Regions from separate parts of the Niameybacter sp. genome, predicted to be linked through region 1. Evidence: a T-box and tRNA genes for the amino acid it is inferred to sense, from the RefSeq annotation. Region 1 holds a T-box; the other holds one or more tRNA genes.
The links. A T-box is a leader RNA that pairs with one kind of tRNA and senses whether it is charged. The one in region 1 lies ahead of RRY75_RS09710 (glycine--tRNA ligase), so its partner is inferred to be a tRNA-Gly.
Positions count from the first base shown of each region.

Region 2: it encodes a tRNA-Gly, which carries the amino acid that the T-box ahead of RRY75_RS09710 (glycine--tRNA ligase) is inferred to sense. The anticodon was not compared.

Region 1 is NZ_JAVVQU010000032.1:9,221-17,636, reverse strand. It holds gene RRY75_RS09740 (FtsW/RodA/SpoVE family cell cycle protein) at 1-341, shown strand, start outside; gene RRY75_RS09735 (penicillin-binding transpeptidase domain-containing protein) at 331-1,722, shown strand; gene RRY75_RS09730 (NUDIX hydrolase) at 1,804-2,292, shown strand; tRNA gene RRY75_RS09725 (tRNA-Leu) at 2,309-2,391, opposite strand; gene RRY75_RS09720 (RNA polymerase sigma factor) at 2,572-3,201, shown strand; gene RRY75_RS09715 (anti-sigma factor family protein) at 3,198-4,004, shown strand; T-box leader at 4,064-4,235, shown strand; gene RRY75_RS09710 (glycine--tRNA ligase) at 4,291-5,676, shown strand; gene ppdK (pyruvate, phosphate dikinase) at 6,026-8,416, shown strand, end outside.
Region 2 is NZ_JAVVQU010000052.1:7,029-15,444, forward strand. It holds gene clpX (ATP-dependent Clp protease ATP-binding subunit ClpX) at 1-458, shown strand, start outside; gene lonB (ATP-dependent protease LonB) at 547-2,187, shown strand; gene lon (endopeptidase La) at 2,327-4,636, shown strand; gene yihA (ribosome biogenesis GTP-binding protein YihA/YsxC) at 4,652-5,317, shown strand; gene RRY75_RS12160 (hypothetical protein) at 5,423-5,656, shown strand; tRNA gene RRY75_RS12165 (tRNA-Gly) at 5,739-5,810, shown strand; tRNA gene RRY75_RS12170 (tRNA-Pro) at 5,819-5,893, shown strand; gene RRY75_RS12175 (DUF4364 family protein) at 6,025-6,549, opposite strand; gene RRY75_RS12180 (TIGR01212 family radical SAM protein) at 6,616-7,530, opposite strand; gene RRY75_RS12185 (hypothetical protein) at 7,596-8,030, opposite strand; gene RRY75_RS12190 (response regulator transcription factor) at 8,181-8,416, shown strand, end outside.

The sequences.
Region 1 (8,416 bases):
TCTTTGCAGCAGTATGTGAAGAACTTGGGAATATTGTAGGAATAGTAGTCTTACTAGTGATTTTAGGACTTATTTTACAAGGACTTAAAGGTGCACTTATCCAGCTTGGAGACTTTACAAAGTTTGTATGTATTGGATTTGTAGTCATTATTGGTTTGCAAACTTTGATTATAGTAGGTGGGGTGTTGAAGCTTATTCCACTTACAGGGATTACTTTACCTTTTGTAAGCTATGGTGGTACATCCTTATTTGTATGCCTAGCGATGATGGGGATTCTTACTTATTTTGTACGTAAAACGCTCAAGTTTGCAAGAAAGGAGGGGAAAGAGATTGAAGAATAATCGTTATATTTACCGAGTAGCCAGTGTCTTTTTACTCCTCTTTGTAGGTGTTATTGCCTATATGGGTTACTTTACTGTTGTAGAAAGTAAGAAGTTGATTGTTAATCCTTATAATAAACGTTTAGATCACTTAGAAAGTGAAGTAGTACGAGGAGATATTTTAGATACCAACGGGGAGGTACTTGCAACAAGCAAAAATGGCAAGCGCGAATATCCTTATGGGAAAACTTATGCTCATGCCGTGGGCTATGTAGGACATGACAAAGCTGGGGTGGAAGCAAGAGCAAATGTTGAACTGTTGTACCCCAATTACACGCTTAGATCACTTTTTGCTTTTGCTTTTACAGATGAAAAATTTAAAGGGCATGATGTTTATTTGACTTTAGACCATAAGCTTCAACAAGCCAGTAGAGAGGGCCTTGGAGACTACCAGGGTGCTGTAGTAGCTATTGAACCAGGTACCGGAAAAATCAAGGCATTGTACTCCAATCCAGGATTCAATCCCAATACAGTTGGAGAGAACTGGGGAAGTTTAGTAGAAGATACCAATAGCAGTGTACTCCTTAATCGAGCGACTCAAGGTCTGTATCCACCCGGATCAACCTTTAAAATTTTGACAACCATTGCTTACTTAGAACAACTTGGAGAGGGTGCCTTCAACTATGAGTATGATTGTAAAGGCATGATTTCTAAAAATGGTTATGAGATTAAATGTATTAATGGCAAGGCACATGGAGTGGTCAATTTAGAATCGGCTTTTATTAAATCTTGTAATACGTACTTTATCTCCTTAAGTGACCAAGTGTCACCTCAGGCATTAGGAAAAGTTGCTACAGACCTTCTATTTAATCGTGCATTAGGGGCGCAAATTGACTATAAGGCTAGTGTTTTCAAATTAACAGATGAGAGTGATGCCTTCAATAAGCTTGCTACGTATATGGGGCAAGGTGAAACGTTGATGTCTCCGTTACACTTGGCTATGGTAGCTTCGATTATCTACAATGATGGTGTACTCATGTCACCTTATATTGTAGACTATTCCGTGAATACTAAAGGAAAAATAGAACTTAAAAACTTACCTCAATATGAAGGTACTTATTTAGATGAGTCACTTTGTAGAACATTAAAAGATCTAATGATTAAAGTAGTAGAAGAAGGGACAGGCAATCGAGTATATCGAAGTGATATGACTATTGGTGGTAAGACGGGAACTGCTCAAAATGAAACAGGTGGAGATCATTCTTTATTTGTAGGTTTTGCAGAAGATAAGGATGGAGAGAAAGAAAGTATTGTCTTTGCTGTTGTTGTAGAACAAGGTGGGAAAGGTTCAAAAGCTCTTGATGTGACACGTACTTTATTAGAAGCTTATAAAGATGAATAGTCCTTTGGATTTGGTTGAAAAATAAGTTCAAACAAGCTATACTAAAGTTAACTAGAGTATAAAAGAAAGACAGGTGGCTTTATGATTGAAACTGTCAGTTGTGGTGGCGTTGTCGTGCATAAGGGGAAAGTCCTTGCCTTGTATAAAGATATCAAGAGTAAAAGGGAATATAAATATGTAGGCTGGGTGCTTCCTAAAGGGACTGTAGAACACGGCGAAACCAATGAGATGACAGCTATAAGAGAAGTTAAGGAAGAATCAGGGGTAGATGCACAAATTGTAGAGTATATTGGGTCTACCCAATATACTTTTCAAGGGAAAGATGACTTGGTCAATAAAACCGTTCATTGGTATTTAATGCGTGCTGGGAACTTTTATAGCAAACCGCAGCGTGAAGAACACTTTTTAGATAGTGGGTATTACAAATTTCACGAAGCGTATCATCTTATTAGGTTTTCTGATGAAAAGTATATTTTAAAAAAAGGGTATCAAATGTATCTAGAGTTAAGAAAAGAGAATAAATGGGATCGCATACAAATGGATATAAAAAAGAAAAAACCTGAAAAGTAAACTTTTCAGGTTTTTATGCGGATAAAGGGACTCGAACCCTTACGATGTTACCATCGGCAGATTTTGAGTCTGCTGCGTCTGCCATTCCGCCACATCCGCCGGTTGCTTTTTTATCATAGCAGATTCATCTTAAAAGTTCAAGCATAATTTGCCAATTTTTTTGATGAGAACTATGTTTTTTTACAGACATGGGAATAAAGATGTCATCGAGTTGGAAATATGATATGATAATGAGGATAATAATAGGGTCATAAGTTAAGGAAGAAAGGAACTAGTCAATTGGATGAACAAATAGAGAAACACTTGATTTGTAAAGCACAAAATGGAGATATTGCGGCTTTTGAAGCTTTAATCATAGATTATGAAAAACGCATTTATAACATTTGCTTGCGTATGCTAGGGGATGAGCAAGAAGCCTATGATGGGGCTCAAGAAATTTGTGTGAAACTGTGGAAACAACTGCATACGTTTGAGGGGAATTCTAAGTTTAGCACCTGGGTTTATCGTATTAGCACGAACCAATGTCTCGATCTTATTAGAAAAAGAAAGCACCGTTTAGAAGAAGAGGTTTCTCTTTATCAGACATCTAAAGATTCAGAGACTGAGTGGGTTTTAGAAGTGGGTTCTAAAAGAGATGAGATGGGTGAACATGTGGAGCAGATGGTGCTTCAAGATATTATGAAACAGGCTTTAACCGAAGTTAAAGAAGAATATAAACAAATTCTTCTCTTAAGAGATATAGAAGGACTTAGCTATGATGAGATCGCAGAAGCTTTAGAAATGAATAAGGGGACTGTAAAATCTAGGCTTTCAAGAGCCCGACTTGCTATGAAACAGATTTTAACCCAAAATAAGGAACCTTATAAGTCTTTTTTTCGTCAAACGATTAAGAAGGAGGGCAACATATGAAATGTGAAGACTACCAACAATTAATATCCCTTTATTTAGATGATGCCTTATCATATGACGAAAAATTGCAGCTTGAAGTACATCTTAAAGATTGCCCTACATGCCAAGAGACGTTTGAAATGATGCATATGATGATTAAAGGATTAGAAGACCTAGAGGATGTACCACTTCCAGAGGGGTTTCATGCCTCAGTACACAAAGCATTACTTAAAGAACAGTCCCGAGTGGAAATGGAACAATTACAAATCAAAGAACCCTGTGTTCAAGATATAAAAAGAACAGTAGTGAAAGAGAAAAAAAGTAAAAAAAGTGTTTACCGTTGGCTCACTTATGCCTCAGGACTTGCCGCTGCAGTAGTAATAGGATTTGTGCTTGTACCAAGTGGGCAAGACCCACAAATAGGTGCGACTCAAGTATCTCCACTCGCCAGTGCGCCAGAGCAATCTAAATCTAGAGCGCAGGCAGAAAGCTATGCCCTTATGCCTGAAGAAGAGGGAAAGCGTGTAGGTTATGCAGCTACAGCGACTGAGAGAGTGGCTTATGAGGCTACAAGTGAACAATGGAATGTTGTATGCAGTGATGTAACAGCACTTATACAGTTTGTAGAAGACTATTGTGTAAGTAGGCAAGTTGGACTGGAGACATGGGAGCAAGAGGGTGTCATTACCTATGTTCTACAAGGTGTAGATAAAGCTGATTTCAAAACGCAATTAGTATTACAGATAGATAGTGAAAATGACCTTGTGGTAAGCAAAGGTGATGATGAAGTTATGCTACATCTTATTATTGCACCAAAAGAATAGGTTCAGATACTTGACACGTGCAAGGCTTTTTGTTACATTATAGTCATAAATGCATATTTATGTTTGCGATGAGAAAGAGGAGTAGTAAAAGCGAAACGTTTAAGCGAGACTGGGAGGGTGGAAGCCAGTTACGGTATCATTTTATGAAGGCGCTTTGGAGCAAACCATGAAAGTGGGATAACTCGTTATCCAATTAGGGTGGAACCGCGGAAGTAACCTTTCGTCCCTTGCTTAGGCAAGAGACGAAAGGTTTTTTTATTTATTTAACAAACAAGGAGGTAATGAGATGCAAGAAAAATCAATGCAACAAGTCGTTGCTGTAGCAAAATCTAGAGGATTTGTATATCCAGGTTCAGAAATTTATGGAGGACTTGCGAATACTTGGGATTACGGCCCATTGGGTGTAGAACTTAAAAACAACGTTAAAAAAGCTTGGTGGAAAAAATTCATTCAAGAAAGTCCCTACAACGTAGGTGTGGACTGTGCAATTTTAATGAACCCACAAGTATGGGTAGCTTCAGGACATGTAGGTGGATTTAGTGACCCTCTTATGGACTGTAAAGCTTGTAAAGAACGCTTCCGCTCAGATAAAATTATTGAAGATTTCATGCATGAAAAAGGTGAAGATCTTGTAGTAGATGGTTGGTCAAACGAACAAATGCAACAATTTATTTCAGACAACCAAATTCCATGTCCAACATGTGGAGCTCATGACTACACAGATATTCGTCAATTCAACTTAATGTTCAAAACTTTCCAAGGTGTAACTGAAGACTCTAAAAATACTGTTTACTTAAGACCAGAAACAGCGCAAGGGATCTTTGTTAACTTTAAAAATGTACAACGTACAAGTAGAAAGAAAGTACCATTCGGTATTGGACAAATTGGTAAATCATTTAGAAATGAAATTACCCCAGGTAACTTCATCTTCAGAACGCGTGAATTTGAACAAATGGAACTTGAATTCTTCTGTAAACCAGGTACAGAGCTTGAATGGTTTGACTACTGGAAAAATTACTGTAAGGATTGGATTCTTAATTTAGGTGTAAAACCAGAAAACATGCGTATGCGTGACCACTCTGAAGAAGAACTTTCACACTACAGCAACGGAACTTCAGATATCGAGTTCTTATTCCCATTTGGTTGGGGTGAACTTTGGGGTATTGCATCTCGTACAGATTATGACCTTAAACAACATAGTACACATTCTGGTGAAGAAATGCTTTACTTTGATCAAACAACAAATGAAAGATACATTCCATACTGTATTGAACCATCACTTGGAGCTGATCGTGTAACTTTGGCATTCCTTTGTGAAGCATATGACGAAGAAGCACTTGAAGATGGCGATACACGTACTGTATTTAGATTCCATCCAGCACTTGCACCAGTAAAAGCGGCTGTTTTACCACTTTCTAAAAAATTATCAGAAGAAGCAACAGCTGTATATCATACACTTCTTAAACACTTCAACGTAGAATACGATGAAAGTGGTTCAATTGGTAAACGTTATAGAAGACAAGATGAAATTGGTACACCATTCTGTATTACTTTCGATTTTGATTCTAAAGATGATCATATGGTAACTGTAAGAGATCGTGATACTATGGCCCAAGAACGTGTAGCAATTAGCGAGCTTGTTAACTATATTGAAAGCAAAATGGAATTCTAATAGGATTTTATATAATAAACAAACACCCCGGAATGATACATTTCGGGGTGTTTGTTTATTATTTTTATTATTATATATAAACTATGAAAGTAAAAAGATATAGTTTATATATAATAATGTTTAAAAAATAAATTAATAAGAGAAAAAATCGTCACAATTAGATAAAAAAATATTTTATTTTTGTGTATAAATTATTAAAATAACAAAATTGATTAGAAAATAATAAAATACTATTTTAAAATTAATAATTTATGATATAATGATAACGAAACGAGAAAAATTAGTTATTTACTATTCGTCGCAAAAATAGTGCTAACAATTCTTAAAGAAAATCTAGGAGGGTACATACATGAGCCAAAAATGGGTATATATGTTTAAAGAAGGAAATGGGAAAGATAAAAACCTTCTCGGAGGTAAAGGTGCAAACCTTGCTGAAATGACACAATTAGGGTTACCAATTCCTCAAGGATTCACAGTGACAACAGAAGCTTGTACAGAGTACTACAATAATGATCAAAGTTTATCAGATGCAATCCAAGATCAAATCAAATCAGCTTTAGTGGAACTTGAAGAAATTTCAGGCAAAAAATTTGGTGACAATGAAAACCCACTTTTAGTATCTGTACGTTCAGGTGCTAGAGTATCAATGCCAGGTATGATGGATACAGTACTTAACTTAGGCCTTAATGATGAAGCTGTAGCTGGTCTTGCAAACAAAACACAAAATGAAAGGTTTGCATATGACTCATATCGTCGTTTTATCCAAATGTTCTCAGACGTTGTAATGGAAATTCCAAAACCACGTTTTGAAAAAATTATTGATGAAATGAAAGAAGTAAAAGGCGTTACATTAGATACAGACCTCGATGCTAGTGACTTAAAAGAAATGGTTATACGTTATAAAGCGTTATACAAAGAAGTGAAGGGAGTAGATTTTCCACAAGAACCACAAGACCAATTGATGGAATCTATTAAAGCAGTATTCCGTTCATGGATGAACCCACGTGCAATTGTGTACAGAAGAATGAACGATTATCCATCTAACTGGGGTACAGCAGTAAATGTACAAATGATGGTATTCGGGAACATGGGTGAAACATCTGGTACAGGTGTTGCCTTCACAAGAAATCCGTCTACTGGTGAAAATTTAATTTACGGTGAATACTTAATCAATGCTCAAGGTGAAGACGTAGTTGCTGGTATTAGAACACCAAACCACATTTCACAACTTGAACAAGATATGCCAGCTGTTTATGAAGAGTTTATGGCTATTTCAAATAAACTTGAAAACCACTTCCATGACATGCAAGATATGGAGTTCACTGTAGAAGATGGTAAGCTTTACTTCTTACAAACACGTAATGGTAAAAGAACAGCTGCAGCTGCTTTAAGAATTGCGGTAGACTTAGTAGAAGAGGGACAAATTACAGAAGAAACAGCGGTGCTTCGTGTAGAACCAAAACAACTTGATCAATTACTTCACCCAATGTTTGATGCTAAAGCACTTAAAGAAGCCAAAGTAATTGGCAAAGCATTACCAGCATCTCCAGGTGCTGCAGCTGGTAAAGTATACTTCACAGCTGATGATGCGAAAGTAGCTGGTGCAAGAGGAGAACGCGTCATTCTTGTTCGTCTTGAAACATCACCAGAAGATATTGAAGGTATGGCAGCAGCAAAAGGAATCTTAACTGTACGTGGTGGGATGACATCACATGCAGCAGTAGTTGCTCGTGGTATGGGGACATGCTGTGTATCTGGTTGTGGTGAAATCAAAATTGATGAAGAAGCTAAAACATTCTCACTTGGTGGGATGACATTTGGTGAAGGGGATTACATCTCACTTGATGGTTCAACAGGTAACATCTATGGTGAAGACGTAGCAACTGTAGAGCCAGAAATTACAGGGGACTTTGAAACATTCATGGCTTGGGCTGACAAATATCGTACACTTAAAGTACGTACAAATGCTGACTCACCAAAAGATGCACAAAATGCTGTTAAATTTGGCGCTGAAGGTATTGGACTTTGCCGTACAGAGCATATGTTCTTTGAAGAAGATCGTATTATGAAAGTACGTAAAATGATTGTAGCTAAAGCTGAAGCAGAAAGAAGAGAAGCACTTGAAGCCCTTCTTCCACTTCAAAAAGGTGACTTTGTAGGCATCTACGAAGCTATGGAAGAAAGACCAGTAACTGTACGTCTTCTTGACCCACCACTTCATGAGTTCTTACCTCATTCAGATGAAGATATTAAAGAACTTGCTGATAATATGGACATTACTTTTGAAGATTTAAAAGCTACAGTTGAATCACTTCATGAATTCAACCCAATGATGGGACATCGTGGATGCCGACTTGCAGTTTCTTATCCAGAAATTGCTGAAATGCAAGCACGTGCAATCATTGAAGCAGCACTTCAAGTAAAAGCTGAAAAAGGCTATAACATTATTCCTGAGATTATGATTCCACTTGTTGGCGAAGTCAAAGAATTAAAATATGTTAAAGATGTTGTTGTAACAGCTGCGAATAAAGCAATCGAAGCTGCAGGTGTAGAACTTGAATATCATGTAGGTACAATGATTGAAATTCCACGTGCAGCAGTAACAGCTGACCAAATTGCTGAAGAGGCAGAATTCTTCTCATTCGGTACAAACGACTTAACACAAATGACATTCGGCTTCTCACGTGATGATGCTGGTAAATTCTTAGAAGACTACTACGGAAAAGGTGTCTACGAATCA
Region 2 (8,416 bases), on a different contig from region 1:
GTGTAGGTCAACTTCTTAAATCATTAGAGCCACAAGACCTTCTTAAATTTGGACTTATTCCAGAATTCGTAGGTCGTATTCCTTCTATCGTATCACTTGATAGCTTAGATAAGGAAGCGCTTCAATTAATTTTAAGTAAACCTAAAAATGCTCTTATCAAACAATATCAAAAACTGTTCAACTATGACCATATTGAACTTGATTTCACACAAGATGCATTAGAAGCAGTAGCAAATCTTGCTATTGAACGTCAAACAGGTGCACGTGGATTACGCGCAATCTTGGAAGATGTAATGCGTGAAGTGATGTATGAAGTACCTTCTGTAGCAGAAAATGTAGAGAAGGTTATCATTGGTGCAGAAACAGTTAAAGATAAAGCTGATCCAGAGATTGTTTACAAAGATGCAACGAAAGCGTCTAAGAAAAAACCATTAAAATCTGATGGAGAATCAGCATAAAAAATATGCAAGGCAGCATTGCCTTGCATATTTTTTTTTACCTCCGGCAATAATCTAAAAAACAGATTTGCAAGGAGGATTTTAGAAAATGAATGGAATTTTGATAGGGGTACAGTTCTTTTTTTCCTGTGTTATAGGGTTGTACTTTTTGATGCAACTTAAAAATACAAAGCAAAATAAAACCAATATTTGCAAGGATTCAGAAGAAAAGTATGAGAAGATGCAAAAGCTTAGATATATTCATCTGTCAGAGCCACTTACGGAGAAGCTTCGTCCTAAGGAAGAGCGTGATATTATTGGACAAGAAGAGGGGATACGTGCTCTTAAGACAGCGTTATGCAGCCCTAATCCTCAACATATTTTAATCTATGGAAGTCCGGGTGTAGGGAAGACAGCAGCAGCTCGTATTGCCTTAGAGATGGCTAAACAATGTGAACTTTCACCATTCACATCTAAGAGTAAATTTGTAGAAATTGATGCTACGACTTTGCGTTTTGATGAAAGGAGTGTTGCGGACCCTTTGATGGGCTCTGTTCATGACCCTATTTATCAAGGAGCAGGGGCATATGGACAAGCTGGTGTACCACAACCTAAACCAGGTGCAGTCACTAAAGCTCATGGAGGTGTATTATTTATCGATGAGATTGGAGAGCTACACCCTATTCAGATGAATAAGCTACTCAAAGTACTAGAAGATCGTAAAGTCTACTTAGAAAGTGCTTATTATAGTGCTTATGATGAAAATACGCCAGCCTATGTTCATGATGTTTTCAAAAATGGTCTGCCAGCAGACTTTAGACTTATTGGTGCAACAACTAGATCTAGAGAAGAAATTCCATCTGCCCTTAGGTCTAGATGTGTAGAGATTTTCTTTAAAGACTTAGATGAAGAAGAAATCTTGAAAATTATTGACCGAGTTGTAGAAAAGGAACATTTACCTATTCAAGATGAGGCTAAAGAAATGATTACGCAGTATGCCACTAATGGGCGTGATGCTGTAAGTATTTTGCAAACAGCATATAATAAAATGCTCTATGAGCACACGACAGATATTGAAAAAGGAGATGTTGAGTGGATTGTTAAATCAGGAGGTTACACTAGAGCACTTCACAAAAAGCTGAATACAGGCTATTATATAGGTAAGGTTAACGGCCTAGGTGTAATGGGGCACTCAAGTGGTATGGTTTTAGAAGTAGAATCCATTGCTAAGAAAGTAGGAAGTGGCAAAGGTAGATGTAATATTACAGGTGTTATTGAAGAAGAAGAGTTAAAGATGAATAGTAGTAAGGCAAAGCGCAAGAGTATGGCATACAGTTCACTTGAAAATGTATTAACTTTGCTCAAAGTTCAGTATAATGTAGAGTATGAGGACTACTATATTCATATTAACTTTCCATCAGGCATTCCTGTAGATGGTCCATCAGCAGGGATTACTATGTTCTGTAGCCTATACTCAGCCCTCTTTGAAGAACCTATGCCAGGCAATATTGCTATGACTGGTGAAGTCACTATCAATGGAGAAGTATACCCTGTGGGAGGCGTCAGCGAAAAGATTAGAGCAGCTCAAAAAGCAGGTGCTAAAGCGGTTATTATACCAAAAGCCAATATGCAAGATAATTATCTTAAAGAAGATATAGAAGTTATCCCAGTAGAAAAAGTAGAGGAAGTCATCCAATATCTTTGGGAGATGCCAGTTACCAAAAAAGCAGAAAATATGTTACATGCATAAGATGGACTATTTATTCCAAGAGTCAACCTCATTTACTTCTTAAGTACAATACAATTATTCCGATAAGGGCTGCTACTCACAGCCCCTATTAGAATGTAATTTATATATCCATCATTAAATAGACAGAAAGGAAACTAAAATGACAGAAGAAAGAAAACACTTGCCTTTAATCCCTCTTAAAGGGTTAACTATATTTCCAAATATGATTATTCATTTTGATGTAGGGAGAGAAAAATCTGTAAAAGCTATTGAAGCAGCAATGCTTCAGGATGAGGAACTTTTACTCGTCACACAAAAAGATACTAAACTAGATGAGCCTGGTAGTACTGACTTATACGAAATTGGAACAATTGTAAAAGTTAAACAAATTGTAAAGTTGAAACCACCAGTTATTAAGGTACTCGTAGAAGGTATAAAGCGTGCACGCTTGCTAGAAATTACTTCTAAAGATTATATGGAAGGTTACATAGAAGAAATTCCAGAAGAAGGTGTTGAGCTTACGGTAGAAAATGAAGCACTTATGCGTACAGTAGGCGAACTTTTTGAGACTTATGCTTCTTTAAATACAAAGCTTTCAATGGATATGGTATATAGCATATTAGGATCTAACTCACCTATGGAAGTTATGGACTTAATTATTGCCAATATGCCTTTAGAAGTAGCTAAAAAGCAGGCAATCTTAGCGTGTTTAGATGCCTCAAGCCGTATGTACAAGGTGATTGAGCTCCTTCAAGAAGAAATAGAAGTGCTTAAAATTCAAAAGCAAATTTATAATAAAGTTAAAGATAATATTGATCAGACACAAAAAGAATACTTTTTACGTGAGCAACTGAAAGTGATTCAAGAAGAGCTAGGGGATAAAGATGGCCTTACAGCAGATATTGATAACTATAAGAAAAAGATGGATGCCCATAAGATGCCTCAAGAAGTCAAAAATAAGATAGAAAAAGAAATAAACCGATTGATGAAAGTGCCAAGTAGTTCACCTGAAACAAGCATGTTAAGAAGCTATATTGAAGCTGTTCTGGATTTGCCATGGGAGTTGTCTACACCAGAAATAGAGGATTTGAATGTGGCAGAGGACGTATTAGAACGCGATCATTATGGACTTTCACAAGTAAAAGAGCGTATACTAGACTTCTTGGCTGTAAAGAATTTTTCAAAACAAGCGGAAGCACCTATTTTATGTTTAGTAGGACCTCCTGGGGTAGGAAAGACATCTATTGCTAAATCTATTGCAGAAGCTACAGGAAGAAACTATGTGCGTATTTCTTTGGGTGGTATAAGGGATGAAGCTGAGATTAGAGGGCATAGAAGAACTTATGTAGGGGCCATGCCAGGACGCTTTGCTACAGCACTTACTCAAGCAGGATCTAACAATCCACTTATGCTTTTAGATGAGATTGATAAAATGATGGGAGACTTTAGAGGGGACCCAGCAGCAGCCCTTCTCGAAATTTTAGATAGTGCCCAGAATCATAGCTTTAGAGATCATTACTTAGAAGTACCTGTGGATTTAAGTAAAGTATTGTTTGTAGCAACAGCTAATTCACTTTCTACTATACCACGTCCATTACTGGACCGTATGGAAGTGATAGAAGTGAGCAGTTATACTGCACTTGAAAAACTTCAAATTGCAGAACGCTATTTAATTCCAAAAGAGCTTAAAAAACATGGTCTGAACAAGAAAAGTTTAAAAATCTCTGAAGAAGCGCTTAAATTTGTTGTTGAACATTATACAAGAGAAGCTGGTGTACGTAACTTAGAACGTCAAATTGGTACACTTTGTCGTAAGGCAACACGTGAGATGGCTACAGAAAATAAAAAGTCTGTGACTATGAATCCGAAAAAAGTGCAAAACTATTTAGGAGCACCAAAAGTGACTTATGAAGAAAAAAATAGAAAACCTCAAGTAGGTGTAGTGAGAGGTTTAGCTTGGACAGCAGTAGGTGGGGACACACTGTCTATTGAAGTCAATGTGATGGATGGCAAAGGCAGTTTTGAACTCACGGGAAATATGGGAAATGTGATGAAAGAATCCGCTAGAGCTGCTATGAGTTTTATTCGATCTAAGCGAGAAATATTAGGACTTAAAAAAGATTTTTATCAAGGCATTGATATTCATATTCATATACCAGAAGGAGCAGTACCCAAAGATGGCCCTTCAGCAGGGATAACAATGGCAACAGCTATTATTTCTGCACTGACGCAAAAGGCAGTGCGCAATGATATTGCTATGACAGGAGAAATTACCATTCGTGGACGTGTGCTAGCTATAGGTGGACTAAAAGAAAAGATATTGGCTGCTAAGCGTGCAGGAATTTTTGAAGTCATAGTACCGCAAGAAAATCAAAAAAATATATTAGAAATAGATGCAGATGTGTTAGAAGGCATGAAAGTTATTTATGCTGAAACAATGGACGATGTCCTTTTACATGTCTTTGCATAATATTAGGAGGAACACATGAACGTAACAAAAGCAGAACTTATTATAACAGCAGGGAACAAATCACAGTTTCCGGAGATGAACATGCCAGAAGTAGCTTTTGCAGGTAAATCAAACGTAGGGAAGTCATCACTTCTTAACTGCCTTGTGAACCGTAAGGCATTGGCTAGAACAAGCTCACAACCAGGTAAAACACAAACAATTAACTTCTATGCTGTACAAGATCAAATTCGTTTCGTAGATTTACCAGGGTATGGCTATGCGAAGGTGTCTAAGACATCACGTGAAAAATGGGGTAAATTAATAGAAGATTACCTTTGTAACAGAGAAAATTTGAAAGAAGTTATTCTTCTTATTGATATCCGTCATGAAGTGGGTAAAAATGATAAGATGATGTATGACTGGGTAGCGCATTACTATGAGCGTGTAAATGTTATTGCAACTAAGGCAGATAAATTAAATCGTAGCCAAGTTCAAAAACATATGGCTATGGTCAAAAAAGGATTAGGCCTTCGTCCAACAGATAGAATTATGGCCTTTTCATCTGTGACTAAACAAGGCAAAGATGAGATTTGGAATATGTTAGATGGTGTTATTGTAGATTACAACAATGAACAAGCTGAGATACTTGAACAAGTTGAAGCCGTTGCACAAGCGGAAGAAATGGTATCAGTAGAAGATTAAGAAAAAGGGAGTGAAAGGAATACTTTCACTCCCTTTTATTGGAAAAAAATATTGAAAGAATATTTGAAAAATGTTAAAATGGAAAGAGATAGAGAGGTGCATTCGATGAAAGAAATATCAAAATGCTATTATTTTAAAAATGGTCGTTTAGATTTATCTGTATTAGAAGAAACATCTAGAATGAACAAAGAAAACATAAGTGGAGAAAAAATGCTGGATCAAGAGGATAGTAATATAGATTTTCCTATATTAAGACAAGCTAATATCTATATGGATGAGACTATTGCCAATATATTTGGAGAGATGAGTGACTATTTTAATGAAGAGGAAAAAAGTTGATAAGATGACTTGACTCTAGTGGATATATGTGATAAGATATTCCTTGTCGGAAGGTACTATATAGTACATTAATAAAGTATATGCGTGAGTGGCTCAGGGGTAGAGCATCTCCTTGCCAAGGAGAGGGTCGCGGGTTCGAATCCCGTCTCGCGCTCTTATTTTCGGGGTGTAGCTCAGTTTGGCTAGAGCGCCTGATTTGGGTTCAGGAGGCCGCAGGTTCGAGTCCTGTCACCCCGATGATAATAAAAACGTCTAGACTTTATCTAGGCGTTTTTTTATTTCCCGAATTATAGATAGAATATTAGAAGTAAATTATGATTATGAATAAAGATAAAAACAGCCTCTAGACAAATAACTAGAGGCTGTTTTTATTGAGATATTATTTCTAAAATTTCACTATATAATTTATCAGAGTTATTTTTCCATTTTTCACAAAGGGTAATAGCTTGTTTTTTAGAAGCCACATTAACAGAAAGATTGATAAGTATTGAATCATGTTCTGTAACTTTACAATTTACCATGTATTCATGTGCTTTCGTTGGAATATATTCAGCTGTTACATCTCTTTGAGTCCTAAGCTTTCTCCAATTGCTTGAAATAAAAGTATCAAGTTCTGAACGAATAGAATTTGGAATTCTAGATGCAAAAAACTCTAATGTTTGAAGTCCCTTTTCAGAAATGTCAAAGTAAGAAGCGTTATTTTGTGATGATTTTAAAATAAGGTCTGATACAACAAGTTCGTTGAGAGACTGTTGCATGGAAAAATAATCCGTATAGCCTCTTTCTAAAACGATTTGCGTGATTTGGGAAAGAGTAAGAGGCATTTTAACTTCAGATAAAAGATAGAGCACAGTAAGCTTATTGATCGTAAAATCTTCGTTTGTATTAAACATAGGCTACCTCCTCACGCTTTTTAATATATATTGTATATTAAAGTTACGAAAAATACAATATGTGTTTTATTTGCCACCTTGATAGATGTCATGCTCTTTTAAATATTTATGAATGTGGTTTAGAACGAGCGTCTTACGCACTGTCCATAAAGGTGCTATAAGGTGGGTACGGTCTCCGTCTCCTGTAAGTCGGTGGATGACAAAATGAGGGGGGAGAATTTTAAGCACTTCTCCTACGATTTCTACATATTCATCTTCAGATAAAAGGGAAAAAGGTTCTTTTGTATAGAGCTTACCAAGAGGTGCGTTATCCACAACGTGAAGCATATGCATTTTAACACCTTGTAGTGGAAGTTTTGAGATGTAAGAGGCTGTTGCTAAAATATCTTCACGACTTTCATAAGGGAGTCCAATAATCATATGCGCAACAACTTCGATGCCTAAGTGGTGAAGTTTGTATACCGCTTCTTCAAAACAAGCTAAATCATGTCCACGATTAATAAATTTACTTGTTGTAGGATGAATGGTTTGAAGGCCTAACTCTACCCACAAATGGGTGCGTTGATTAAGTGTAGATAAATACTCAAGGACATCATCTTCTAAACAGTCAGGACGCGTGGCAATGGCGAGCCCGACTACACCTGGAAAACTCAGTGCTTCTTCGTACTGTTTTTGTAGGATATCTAAAGATGCATATGTACTAGAGTAAGCTTGAAAGTAAGGCATATATTTTTTTACATTTGGCCATTTATTGGATAAAAGTTCAATGTTATCTTGCATTTGTTCAGTAATAGATTTGGTAGAAGAACTTGTAAAGTCACCACTTCCACGGCTACTACAAAAGATACATCCACCAGAAGCAACTTTTCCATCTCGGTTAGGGCAAGTGTAGCCTCCATCTAGAGAGAGTTTCATTACTTTTTCTTGGTGGCGTTCCTTAAGGAAATCGTTTAAACTATAAAATCTTGAAGCATTTGACATGAAAAAATCCTTTCTGAGTATAATAAAAAACAAGGCATGGCCTTGTTTTTTATTATACCTTTTATTTAATAACTAGCAAGGCTCGTTTCTTCTTTGTGTAGACGAATTTCTTCACAAGTTGAAAGTAAGGAAGTCCATTGATCATTTGTTGTCATTGTACGTGCAATATTAATGAAATCTTTACGAAGCTTTTGGGTATAATCTTTTTTTATTTCGGCAATTTCATTGTCATCATGAGCTTTAGACATAGCGGTTAAGAAATGAGCTGCACGTTCAGAAGATACAAAAGGAAGATAAGGTTGAAGATAATCCAATTCTTTTTGTAATGCATCATATTGTTCTTTGAATGGATTGCTTTCTACAGTATCCATGTACGCATATAAAGATTCTAAGTTGAAAAAGCGTATGTTTTTTAATGAACTATAATCGAAATGTGCTAAAATATCACGGAATTGCTGAATGTGAGCTTCAAGTTCTTGTTTACTAAGTAGCTTTGACATTTTAAATCCCCCTTAATGTGAAAAATAAATAGAAAAAGTCGCTCTCTATCACTTATTATATCCAAAGTTATCAAAAAGGTGTCTGGTAAATTTACTTATACTTTTAGAAAGATTATAATGAATAGATAAACAAAAGAGCGGAGGATAAATATGAAAAAAAATAAAATTTTAATAGTAGATGATGAAGAACATATTTTAGAACTCATTGCCTATAATTTATCTCAAAATGGCTTTAAAGTTTTTACAGCAACCTGTATCCAAGAAGCAGACAAAATTTTAAGTGAAGTGACAGTAGATTTGACACTTCTAGATATTATGCTTCCTGATATGGATGGTATGACAGCGCTTAAAAAATACAGAAGTAATCCACGGACGCAGAATATGCC